One region of the Serratia sp. MMO-28 genome, then DNA from elsewhere that is predicted to be linked to it. Evidence: predicted binding sites of a transcription regulator. Region 1 holds the regulator's gene; each other region holds the start of a gene.
The links. Region 1 encodes CRP, which controls carbon source genes, mostly activating them, when cyclic AMP is high. Its sites were predicted from a motif close to ATGTGANNNNNNTCACAT; they were not measured.
Positions count from the first base shown of each region.

Region 2: the regulator CRP is predicted to act here: its motif matches at 1,522-1,539, upstream of msrB (peptide-methionine (R)-S-oxide reductase MsrB).
Region 3: the regulator CRP is predicted to act here: its motif matches at 1,540-1,557, upstream of WG891_RS06560 (YjcB family protein).
Region 4: the regulator CRP is predicted to act here: its motif matches at 1,245-1,262, upstream of aaeR (HTH-type transcriptional activator AaeR).

Region 1 is NZ_JBBCVB010000020.1:48,147-51,285, reverse strand. It holds gene WG891_RS17730 (YccS/YhfK family putative transporter) at 1-1,540, opposite strand, end outside; gene crp (cAMP-activated global transcriptional regulator CRP) at 1,596-2,228, opposite strand; gene WG891_RS17720 (OsmC family protein) at 2,611-3,018, shown strand; gene WG891_RS17715 (LysR substrate-binding domain-containing protein) at 3,021-3,139, opposite strand, start outside.
Region 2 is NZ_JBBCVB010000010.1:109,798-112,936, forward strand. It holds gene pncA (bifunctional nicotinamidase/pyrazinamidase) at 1-451, shown strand, start outside; gene WG891_RS11060 (YeaC family protein) at 648-920, opposite strand; gene msrB (peptide-methionine (R)-S-oxide reductase MsrB) at 985-1,398, opposite strand; gene gapA (glyceraldehyde-3-phosphate dehydrogenase) at 1,746-2,741, shown strand; gene WG891_RS11075 (D-hexose-6-phosphate mutarotase) at 2,828-3,139, shown strand, end outside.
Region 3 is NZ_JBBCVB010000005.1:220,785-223,923, forward strand. It holds gene WG891_RS06555 (multidrug efflux MFS transporter) at 1-1,053, opposite strand, end outside; gene WG891_RS06560 (YjcB family protein) at 1,186-1,473, opposite strand; gene WG891_RS06565 (penicillin-binding transpeptidase domain-containing protein) at 1,702-3,139, shown strand, end outside.
Region 4 is NZ_JBBCVB010000030.1:38,486-41,624, reverse strand. It holds gene aaeA (p-hydroxybenzoic acid efflux pump subunit AaeA) at 1-741, opposite strand, end outside; gene aaeX (p-hydroxybenzoic acid efflux pump operon protein AaeX) at 770-973, opposite strand; gene aaeR (HTH-type transcriptional activator AaeR) at 1,280-2,191, shown strand; gene WG891_RS21920 (acetamidase/formamidase family protein) at 2,489-3,139, shown strand, end outside.

The sequences.
Region 1 (3,139 bases):
TACGCAGCAGGCCGCTTTGCCACTGTGGCCAAAGCCAGATGGTCCCGCCAAATACCAGCACGCAGCCGATCAGCGTATCGATCAGGCGTGGCACCAAAAAATGGGTGCCATTCAGCGCCAGCAACTGCAGGGTATATACCGCAGTGACGGTAAACCCCATCACCGCCAGCCCGTAGTTTTTGCGTAATATCAGATAGGCCGCCAGGGTGATCGCCAGCATGATGCTCAGCGTCACGTTTTCTGGCAGTTGCAACTGCAAGAGTCCTGCGGCAATCACCAACCCGGCCAGCGTGCCGAGCGCACGGTGCTGGATCCTGACGCGCGTGGCGTTGTAGCCGTTTTGGCTGACCAGCATGATGGTCAGCAGGATCCAATAGGGTTTTGGCAGATTGAAAATCATCCCCAGGCTGCTGCCCACCGCCAGTATGGTCCCCAGCCGGGCGGCATTGCGCAAGGCGTTGGATTTCCATGACAGGTAGCTCACCACCGCAGGCCAGAAGGGTAACCGCGATTGGTTTGCCATCAGATCGCGCCGATACAGCGGGCGTTGGGTGCGTAACAGGCGGGCGATGCGGCTGAAATGGTAAAAGCAGAACTGGCCTACCGGGTTATCGGCATGCTGTGTGGCCACTTTTTCCAGTGCCGCCAGCTCACTCTTCATGCTGAAACGCGTTGAGCGCCGGTGATAGAGAATATCGTTGGCCACGACGCGTAAACGCCCGGCAATCACCTGCGCGTTGCGGCGGATAATCGCTTCGGCCTGGCTCTGCTCGACCAGCTTTTGCACCTCTTCCGGTTGATGCAGGCTGACGGTAATGTGTTCCTGCAGATCGAGTGCCACCTGGAAAGTGCGCTGCAGGCGTTTTTGTTCCTGGCTATTGGCATGAGGCAGGAAGTTAACTTGCTGATACAGCAGGCTGATCATGTCCATCACCTTCTGCTGGCGTTGCAGCAGCGGTGGCAGTGCGGTTTCGGGATCGATATGCTGGGTCAGCAGCGAGTATTTAGCTTCGAAATAGTCCGCCAACTGGATATAGAGCTGGCTCAGGGACTCGCGCATTGGCTGCTCTTTCCACAGTTTGAACCAGAACCAGGTGAACAGCCCGTACCAGAGGGTGCCAACCAGATACAGCAGCGGGGTATGCCAGATCGGTACGTGGCCTGCCATGCTGAGAGAGAAGATGGCCGCGACCAGCGCGGCGGGCAGCAGGCGCGCATGCAGCGGGCTGATTTCACCGCTGACGCCCAGCAACAGCGCCATCGCCAGCATCAGCAGGGGCAACGGAATATGCCACAACAGCGCCTGTTGCAGCAGCAAGCTGCTGAGGGCAAACAGAGAGCCGCCGACGATCAGGCGTTTAAAAAAGCGTTTGTGGGGTGTGTCTAATCCGGCAATGTTGCAGCAGGCAGGCACCAGAGAGAACAGCAGGCCGAGTTGCAGGTTGCCCAGCAGCAGGAAGAAAACCACCGGCAGACACAGCACCAGCGTTTGCCGCAGTGCGTAGTTGACTTCTGGGTGGTAGATCAGGCGCCGCCACATGAGTAATCGGGGGAAGCTAAAAAAGCGGCGTATTGCTACGCCGCTTCTTCAATGATTAACGCGTGCCGTAAACGACAATGGTTTTGCCGTGGGCAGAAATCAGGTTTTGATCTTCGAGCATTTTCAAAATACGACCGACGGTTTCACGTGAGCAACCGACGATTTGACCAATTTCCTGGCGGGTAATCTTGATTTGCATGCCGTCCGGGTGAGTCATGGCATCGGGCTGTTTTGCCAGATTCAGCAAGGTTTGCGCGATGCGGCCGGTAACGTCAAGGAAGGCGAGGTTACCCACTTTCTCTGAGGTGACTTGCAGGCGGTTTGCCATCTGCGCAGACAGGCGCATCAGGATATCCGGGTTAACCTGAATCAACTGGCGGAATTTCTTATAGGAAATTTCAGCCACTTCACAGGCTGTTTTCGCTCTAACCCAGGCACTGCGTTCCTGGCCTTCTTCAAATAATCCAAGTTCACCGATGAAATCCCCCTGATTCAGGTAGGACAGGATCATCTCTTTGCCTTCTTCATCCTTGATCAGCACCGCAACGGAGCCTTTCACAATGTAGTAAAGCGTTTCGGCCTTTTCACCTTGGTGAATCAGCGTACTCTTTGATGGATATTTGTGGATATGGCAATGAGACAGGAACCATTCGAGAGTAGGGTCTGTTTGCGGTTTGCCGAGAACCATTCGCTGTTATCCTCTGTTGTTATCGCTGCCTTGTATCACAGGGGTCAGAGTTCCCTGTAAAACGTGCTTATAGCCTGGTGTAATGTGGGGTGGCTATCAACAGGTTTTGAGGCATGTTATAGAAATACGCTTGTACTCTAGCATATTAACTTGCGTGAAGTGCTGCAAGTTACATTCTGTTAACATGCCAATATAGGGCCCTTTCCTCGGGCATTTCCCTGAAATCGATGACCTGGAAAGAGTTATTGCGGCTCTGTTTGTAGCACAGAGTGAGGCGAGTGTCTTGTGTTGTCTCGCTTCAGCATGATTAGCATCAGGTTCCGTTGCCAGTTTCTATGCGAAAGCGTACCCTGATTTTGAGAAATTAACCGGAGTGTACAAAATGCAGGCAAGAGTTAAGTGGGTGGAAGGGCTGACATTCTTGGGTGAGTCTGCGTCCGGCCATCAGGTGTTGATGGATGGTAACGCGGGCGATAAAGCGCCAAGTCCAATGGAAATGGTCTTGATGTCAGTGGGCGGTTGCAGTGCTATTGACGTCGTGTCTATTTTGCAGAAAGGCCGTAACGATGTCCGTGACTGCGAGGTGAAACTGACCTCGGAGCGCCGTGAAGAAGCACCGCGTCTGTTTACCCATATCAACCTGCATTTTATCGTCACTGGTAAAGGGCTGACCGATAAGATTGTTGAGCGTGCGGTTAACCTGTCGGCCGAGAAATATTGCTCGGTTTCGCTGATGCTGAGCAAAGCGGCCAGCGTTACCCACAGCTTTGAAATTCGTGACGTTGCCTGAGGCTACCAAGGGTAGTGCTGGCAATGGCTGCGTAGTAAATCCAGAAATCGCCGCGCCGTGACGGTCAGCGGTGATTTTTGTGAATACAGGACGCAGTACTGTGCCTGCGGCAGATCGTCGA
Region 2 (3,139 bases), on a different contig from region 1:
GGTGAACTCTCACGCACAACCCGGCACGCTCGGTGAGCTTGAAGGATTGCCGCAGGTCTGGTGGCCGGTACACTGCGTGCAAGGCACTTCTGGAGCCGCATTCCATCCGCAGCTCAAACAACAGGCACTGGCAGCGGTGTTTCGTAAAGGTGAAAACCCGAACATCGACAGCTACAGTGCGTTTTTTGATAATGGCCATCGCACGCAAACGGCTCTTGATAGCTGGCTGAAGTCGCAGGGGATCACCCATCTTGCCGTGATGGGGTTGGCAACGGATTATTGCGTCAAATTCAGCGTGTTGGACGCCTTGCATCTGGGTTACCACACCACGGTGATCACAGAGGGATGCCGAGGCGTCAATCTACAACCGGAAGATAGCCAACAAGCACTATTGGCGATGCAGCAAGCGGGAGCACAATTGGTGACACTGTCACAGTTTATCCAACGCTAATTTTGTGGAGCACTGTTCGCTGCGCCCCGGTTTCTCAAACCTTTAGCCCATAAAGGGATTAGGTGGGGCGATGTTCTGGGAATATGGTGCGGATGATAATAACCGTTTAGCCCATCAGTTGGCTGAAACACTCGGCATCAATACGCTGAAAAAGTGAAACGGCCAGGGCGATGCTGACATCGCCCTGTATGCCAGCTTACTGCGGTTTCAGCTTCACCAAAGGCTCGGCAACAAACTGCTGTTTCAGCTCCTGCTTGCTTTTCATCACTATCTGCCCATCGGTGTCAATGCTCATATGCTGTGGATCGGCATTGTGCATCGACTGCCAGAGCATTACCGCCTGTAGACTGTTTTCTTTCTGTTCCGGCGTCAGGGCAACGCCATCAGGCCATTTACCCAGCTCCACGGCCTGCACCAACCGCCGGTAGATTTCTGGCGTCATGGCCGCAATCAGGTCTTTCACTTCCATCAATGCGTTTCCTCACTCACAGATGAATAATTAGCTGAATCGATTTTGTTGATCAATTGACTCCCTAACCCACCGTTTTCTCACCACTCTCATTGTCGGTGAAACTCAGTGATGCCGAGTTGACACAGTAACGTTCACCCGTTGGCTGCGGGCCATCGGGGAATACGTGTCCCAGATGCGCATCACAATGGCCACATCGGATCTCAACACGATGCATATTATGTGAATTATCATCAAGATAAAGAATGGCATCATCAGAAACCGGCTGGTAGAAACTGGGCCATCCACAGCCAGAATCATACTTGCTGTCGGAGTAAAACAGCGGTGCGTTACAACATAGGCAATGGTACACCCCATCACGTTTGTTGTGCAGCAACTTACCGGAGTAAGGCGCTTCTGTGCCACGCTCCTGCGTAACATAGCGTTGGATTTCATTCAGTTCCGTGACGGGTTGATGAGGCATTGTCTCTTTAGCCATTTGTGCGATTCCCGAAATAGTCGATAACATCAACGAAAACAATAAGTAATGATAACAAAAAATTAACAACGCTGCAGGCCTTTTTAGCCTAAACTATACCGCATAAAGGTTACGCCACAACTAATGTGATCCTGATCACATATATTGTACGCAGTGACTTTATACTTAGTGGTTTGCCCCCATATCAAGATGAGACCAAACGTAAATGGAATGTGCAATAAGCGTGCAAAACCGGGTTTCAGGTTTGACTTGCCGCAAGAATTGACACGATTCCGCTTGACGCTCGGTAAGGTTTTTGTAATTTTACAACCAACCTTTTATTCACTAACAAATAGCTGGTGGAATATATGACTATCAAAGTAGGTATCAACGGTTTTGGCCGTATCGGTCGCATTGTTTTCCGTGCTGCTCAGGAACGTTCTGACATCGAAATCGTTGCAATCAACGATCTGTTAGACGCAGAGTACATGGCTTACATGCTGAAATACGACTCTACCCATGGCCGTTTCAACGGTACTGTAGAAGTTAAAGACGGCCACCTGGTTGTTAACGGTAAGACCATCCGTTGTACCTCAGAAAGAGATCCGGCTAACCTGAAGTGGAACGAAGTCAACGTTGACGTCGTTGCAGAAGCAACAGGCCTGTTCCTGACTGACGAAACTGCGCGTAAGCACATCGCTGCAGGCGCTAAGAAAGTAGTTCTGACAGGTCCATCTAAAGATGACACCCCAATGTTCGTTATGGGCGTGAACCATAAATCTTACGCTGGCCAAGAAATCGTTTCTAACGCTTCTTGCACCACCAACTGCCTGGCACCGCTGGCTAAAGTGATCAACGACAAGTTCGGTATCGTTGAAGCGCTGATGACCACGGTTCATGCGACCACCGCAACTCAGAAAACCGTTGATGGCCCGTCTCACAAAGACTGGCGCGGCGGCCGCGGCGCAGCCCAGAACATCATCCCTTCTTCTACCGGTGCTGCTAAAGCAGTAGGTAAAGTTATCCCAGAACTGAACGGCAAACTGACCGGTATGGCGTTCCGCGTTCCTACCCCGAACGTGTCTGTGGTTGACCTGACTGCTCGTCTGGCAAAACCAGCTTCCTACAAAGAAATCTGTGCTGCTATCAAAACCGCTTCTGAAGGCGAGCTGAAAGGCGTGCTGGGCTACACCGAAGACGAAGTGGTTTCTACCGATTTCAACGGCGAAACACTGACTTCCGTATTCGATGCGAAAGCCGGTATTGCTCTGAGCGACACCTTTGTGAAACTGGTTTCTTGGTACGACAACGAAACTGGTTACTCTAACAAAGTATTGGATCTGATCGCTCACATCTCCAAGTAATTTGGCGTGAGGTGGTAGTGATCATAAGGGCGACATGAGTGTCGCCCTTTTTACTGGTTTTTTGCGGCGAAAAGAAGGCAACTTACGTGTACGAGAAAATCTTCACCCTACCCGTTACCGAACAAATCACTCCCTTTATCAGCCAGCGTCAGCTGGATGAACTGCCGGTGGTGGTAGTGACTCACCCCAAAGTACGAGCAGCCATTAGCTTACAAGGTGCACATTTGCTGGCCTGGCAACCCGACGGCGATCGGCCAGTGATCTGGCTAAGTGACAATACCCCATTCAAACAAGGTATCGCGATCCGCGGCGGTGTGCCGATTTGTTGGCCCTGGTTCGGCACAGCGGGAACCCCCTCCCACGGTTTCGCACGCAATCAGCCTTGGCACTTAACGGCT
Region 3 (3,139 bases), on a different contig from region 1:
GCCAAGATACATAAACGACTGGTTGTAACCAAAGATGCGGCCGGTGACCTGTTCGGATGAGTATTTCATCAGCAAAGTTTGTACGGCGGGCATCAGCGCGCCATCGGCAAACCCCAGCAGAAAGCGCAAAATACCGAGCTGAGTTGGCGTGTGTACCCAAGCCATGATGACAAACAGCACGGTGGTGAAGCCCAAAGAGGCCACCAGAATGCGCGCCGTACCGATGCGATCGCCCAACCGCCCGAGGCGTGGTGCAGAAATCAGCGCCGCAATGCCGGGCACGGCGGCAATCATGCCGCTGACAAAGGCAATGTTGTGGGTATCTGCCGCCAGATCGCGGATAAACAGCGTCAGAATCGGGCTGATGGAAGCGTTCGCCAGTTGGATCATCAAAGTACTGATGAACAGGGTGATAACCAGGCCAGGGTAAGGCAGCGAGCGGAACACCTCGGCACCGTTGGGTTGATCGGCTTTCTTCACCGCCACATGCTGCTCTTTAATCAGGAACAGAGTGACCAGAAAGCTGACAAACATCAGCACTGCCGTGACAAAGAACACCACCCGCAATCCGAGATGATCGGCCATCAGGCCGCCCAGCAGTGGCCCGGCGATCACGCCGGAGATCTGGCCGGTAGACAGGGTTCCCAGCGCCCAGCCGCTTTTATCGCGCGGTACTTGCGAAGCCACCAGGGCCATGGCGTTGGGAATATAACCGGAAGTCAGCCCCATTAATGCCCGTAGCGCAAACAGTTGGTAAACATTGGCCACCAGGCCTTGTAACGCAATGACAATCGCCATGCCGAGCGAAGCGCGCAGCAGCATCAGCTTGCGGCCACGGCGATCCGCCAGGCTGCCCCACCAGGGTGATACCAGCGCTGAAACCAGGAAAGTGCCGCTGAAGACCAGCCCAGACCAAATGCTCAGTGATTCGTGGCCCTGTACGCCCAGTTGTTCTACGTAGAGCGGCAGAAAAGGCAGGATCTGGCTCATGGCTAAACCGGTGAAAAAACAGCCGAACCAGACCGAGATTAAATTGAGTTTCCATGCTTCCATTGAATGCCCATACCACCTTGTATGTTGGGTTAATTATTTAGCATGGTAATAATACCACCTGAAACTGGCTGATGGTGGGTGAAATGCGTGAGCAAACGTAAATCCGTCATAGGCCGTGTTGCCCGCAAAGCGCTAGTGCAAAGGGTAGTTATAGTTGGCCGGGGTTCTGCTCATGATGTCGATAAAGGTTTCTTTGGCGGCCGAAAGAAAATGGAGAATACCGGCCAAGTTGAAAGAAATGCCCATCAGGCCCATGACAAACCAGCAGGCGGTGAACACGCCAAGGCTGCTGAACATCAGCGCCATACCGTTGCGGCTGGCTTTGCGGCAAACAACGTTTAACTGACTGGCGATAAACATCATGACTGCGCTCAGCAGTTCCCAGCGCATCATGATTAAGCCAGTGGCTATGGTACTCATCGAACGTGATCCTCTACAGGAGTTGCTGTAATTTCATCGGAGAAAGGAGGGGCATACGGTCACATAATGTGATTTATGTCACATTATAGCGCTAAAATAATCGGCTGCTCAACGCTCGAACGGTTAAACGCGTTTGTTTTTACTTTCTTACAAACTGCAATCTACTAAAAATCTTCCCAGCGTTAGACTTAATCCATAAATAATCCAAATAAAAACGCAGGGTTAACCGTGGCTCCTTCAACCAAGAAAAGCGCTAAAAATTATTCATCGGTGCGTTTTACCTGGGTTTGCGCCGGGATCCTGGTGTGCTTTTTCCTGCTGATGTTTCGGGTAGGGTACTTGCAACTGATGGAGTACCAGCAGTTGGCCGATCAGGCTGACCAGCGCTCGATCCGTACCCAGGTGGTGCCAACCAACCGGGCAATGATTACCGATCGCAATAATGCGGCGCTTGCCGTCAGCGTTTCCTCCAAGGATATTGTGCTGGATCCTAAGCATATCCTCGACACCCATACCGACATCAGCAATGAGCGCTGGCAGAGCATGGCCAACGTGCTGCAGATACCGCTCAGCGATATTCAGCATCTGATCCAGGCCAATGCCCATAAACGCTTTGTCTATCTGGCGCGCAAGGTCGAAAATGATAACGCCGATTACATCAACAAACTGCACCTTATCGGCGTCAGCGCCGAACAGGACTTCAGCCGCTTTTATCCGATGGGCCAGGATGCGGCCGGATTGATCGGCATTGTCGGGCAGGATAACCAGGGGCTGGAGGGTATCGAACTGGGCTTTAACCCGCTGCTTGAGGGTAAAAATGGTCTGCGGGTGTACCAGAAAGACGGAAATGGCGCCATTATCGGCGTGATCCGCAGTGTCGATCCGGTCCCTCCGCCAAACGTCACGCTCAGTATCGATAAATTTATCCAGTACGTGCTGTTTTCCCAACTGCGCGACGGTGTGATCGCCAACCAGGCCGACTCCGGCTGTGCGGTGCTGGTGAAAATCAATACCGGTGAAATTCTCGGCATGGCCAGTTACCCCTCTTTCAACCCGAATAACTATGCCAACACACCGGCAAAAGATATCCATAACGTGTGCAGCAGCGACAGTTTTGAGCCGGGTTCAACGGTGAAACCGGTGGTGGTGATGGTCGGGCTGGATCATAAACTGATCCGCCCAGACACCGTGCTGGATACCACGCCTTATTTTGTTAATGGGCACTTGATCAAAGATGTCGGCCACTGGTCGAAGCTGACCATTACCGGCGTATTGCAGAAATCCAGCGATATCGCCGTCTCTCATATTGCCCTGGCGTTACCGGCCACGGTGCTGCCAGCGGTGTATCGCAGTTTTGGCCTCGGGCGGCCTACCGATTTGGGCATCGGTAACGAAAGCAGTGGCTATCTCCCCGCGCACCGGGCGCGTTGGGCTGATATTGAACGTGCGACCTTTGCCTTCGGCTACGGCCTGCGGGTCACTCCGCTGCAAATGGTGCGTGAATACGCCACCATCGGTTCTTACGGCGTTTATCGGCCACTTTCCATTACCAAAGTGACGCCGCCGGTCATGGGGCAACAGATCATCTCGCCCGATGTGGTGAACACCGTGGTGCATATGATGGAAAGTGATGCACTGCCGGGGGGCAGCGGCGTCAATGCGGCCA
Region 4 (3,139 bases), on a different contig from region 1:
CCACTCCAGGTTACTGTCGATCGACGCCAGCCCTTTGCTGTTCACGGTGCTGCTGCTGTTATTCACCGCTGCCGCCAGGCTGTCGACGGTGCCATGCATGATGCGGTTGCTGCCCAACGGAGTGATCTCCACCCGATCGCCCTGCTTCAGACCATTCAGCTTGGTTTCTTCCAGGTAGGCCAGAATATAGAAGGTATTTTTCTTCACCAGCGCCACAGCGGTGGAACCACGGGTGATAAACTCCCCGGCGTGCACGTTCAGGTTGGTCACCCAACCGTCGGCAGGTGCCCGCACCGTGGTGCGATCGAGATCCAACTGCGCCAGATCGCGAGCGGCAATCGCCTTGGCCAACTGATGCTGCACGGTTTGCAATGAGTTGCTCGACTGGTCGATCTCTTCCTGCGACATCGCCTGAATGCCCAAGCGCACGCGGCGGCCCGCCTCACGTTTTTTCTCTTCAGCCAGCGCCTGATAATAGGCCACGTCCGCATTGGCTTGCGCCAATGCCTGCTGGTAGCGAGGCTGATCGATCACAAACAGGATCTGGCCCTTTTTCAGCAGTTGGTTATCCGTGACCGGTATCTCGGTCAGCAGGCCGCTCACGTCTGGCGCGATCGCCACCACATCGGCGCTGAACTTGGCATCACGCGTCCAGGGGGATTCGGTATAAAACGACCAGGACTTAAACACGGCGATAGCGGCCAGCACGACCAGAATCAGGGTGATCGCAATTCGGGTCATTTGTATTGAAAAAGTTTTCACAGCCACCTCAAACAAAAAGACATGAAACCAGATAAAACAAGCAGCAATACAACGCAGTGTTGAACAACGCTGGATGCCAGACAAAATCGTAAATCCCGGTCGGTTGCAGCAGGCGGCGCGCGACAAAAAACAGCACCAACGACGCCAACAGTTCAAAAAATACCGGCGGGAACGACAGTCCAAAAATGACCATAACCGGAAGCAAACTCATTACTTTATCCTTAAATGTTTACTGCACCGGGGAATCGCACCCTGCTGATTTCACATTCTCTTTACATTTTGGCCGAAGGACGCCAAACGCCGCACCTAGACAGTGGCCAGGCCGCGAACCTGAAAAAGGGTTAGACTACGAACATAGACTCATGAAAGGGAATGCATGGCCGACGGCGGTAAGCCGCGATAGTGCCGGCCATGCTCAAGCGCTCAGAAGGATACACCCGACGCGGTTATATTAGCCTGCTTAGGATATACTCATCTATAATATGTGATCTAAATCACTTTTAAGCCAGAGTGAACAATGGAAAGACTCAAACGGATGTCGGTGTTCGCCAAAGTTATTGAATGTGGGTCATTTACTGCGGCAGCGCGCCAGCTCGGTATGAGCGTTTCATCCATCAGCCAAACCGTGTCCAAGCTGGAAAATGAACTGCAGGTAAAATTGCTCAACCGCAGCACGCGCAGCATCGGCCTGACCGAAGCGGGCAAAATCTACTATCAGGGCTGCCGCCGGATGCTGCAGGAAGTTACCGAAGTGCATGAACAGCTTTATGCACTGAACAATACTCCAACCGGCACTCTGCGTATCGGCAGCTCTTCCACCATGTCGCAGAACGTGCTGGCCACCATGACCGCTGAAATGCTGCAGGAATACCCTGGCTTGACGGTGAATCTGGTCACCGGTATTCCGGCTCCCGATCTGATTGCCGACGGATTGGATCTGGTGATCCGCACCGGGGCGTTGCAGGACTCCAGCCTGTTCTCCAAACGCCTGGGCTCCATGCCGATGGTGGTTTGCGCCGCCAAAAGCTACCTCAGCCAACACGGCACGCCGCAAAAACCGAGCGATATGGCGAATTTTTCCTGGTTAGAATACAGCGTGCGGCCAGACAGCGAATTCGAACTGATGGCCCCGGAAGGCATCAGCACGCGCATTTCCCCGCAGGGGCGCTTCGTGACCAATGATTCGCAAACCATGATCCGCTGGCTGAACGCCGGGGCCGGGATCGCCTATGTTCCACTGATGTGGGTGATCGAAGAAATCAAACGCGGCGAGATCGAAATCCTGTTCAAGCGCTATCACTCAGAGCCCCGACCGGTATACGCCCTGTACACCGAAAAGGACAAGCTGCCGCTGAAGGTACAGGTGTGCATTAATTACCTGACTGAATACTTTAAACGCGTGGCGGCCGTCTATCAGGGTTACCGCTGATTAAGCGCCGCAGACGCTAATAGACAACACGTGTTACCTAATATTTTACCTGCTGGTAATCAGATTCGCGGCAAAGCGGTTATCTGGCAATTATCCCTTTTCAGTAACGCAAAAAACCACGGTAATTAGCCGGTGAAGAACATTCCGCCAAACGCTCGCCAAGCCGGATTTTGCTGCACTTGCCACCGCCCCGGCGGGTGTGATTAATTAATTCAGGCAAGGTAATTGATGCTGTTTCTGGCAGATTGAAATTCACCCCTCATAAGAAAAACTCAGGACAACTTTACAGGAATCACCATGGAAAGAATCCCCCGCACGCACGTGGTTTATGCCATGTCGCGTGATAACTCCCCTGTGGCAAAAATTGCCAGCGGCAGCGACGTCTGCTTTGAAACCTGTGACTGTTTCGAAGATCAGATCGCTTCTGAACACGCCGCGTTTACCGAATTGGATTGGAACCGCATCAACCCGGCTACCGGGCCGGTCTATGTGCAGGACGCACAGCCAGGCGACGTACTGCGGGTAGAGATCAAACGTATCACTCCGCGCAGCCACCAAGCGGTGATGGTCACAGCACCGGGCTTGGGCGTGATTGGCGATGAACTGCAACAGCCGCAGATCCGCACCGTGCCGCTGGAAGAGGGTTTTGCCCTGCTGCCAGGCGGCGTGCGTTGGCCGCTCAAACCGATGATTGGCGTGATTGGCGTGGCACCCGCCGGTGAAGCCGTGCCATGTGGCACACCGGATGCACACGGCGGCAACATGGACTGCAAGATCATCACCGAAGGCTGCACGCTGTGGCTACCGGTCAACGTGGAAGGCGCGCTGTTTGCGCTCGGCGATCTGCATGCCGCCATGGGCGATGGCGAAGTTTCGGTATGCGGCTTGGAGATCCCCGGTGAAGTGGTGGTCAATCTGACCGTGGTGAAAAACCGCCCGCTGCCTACG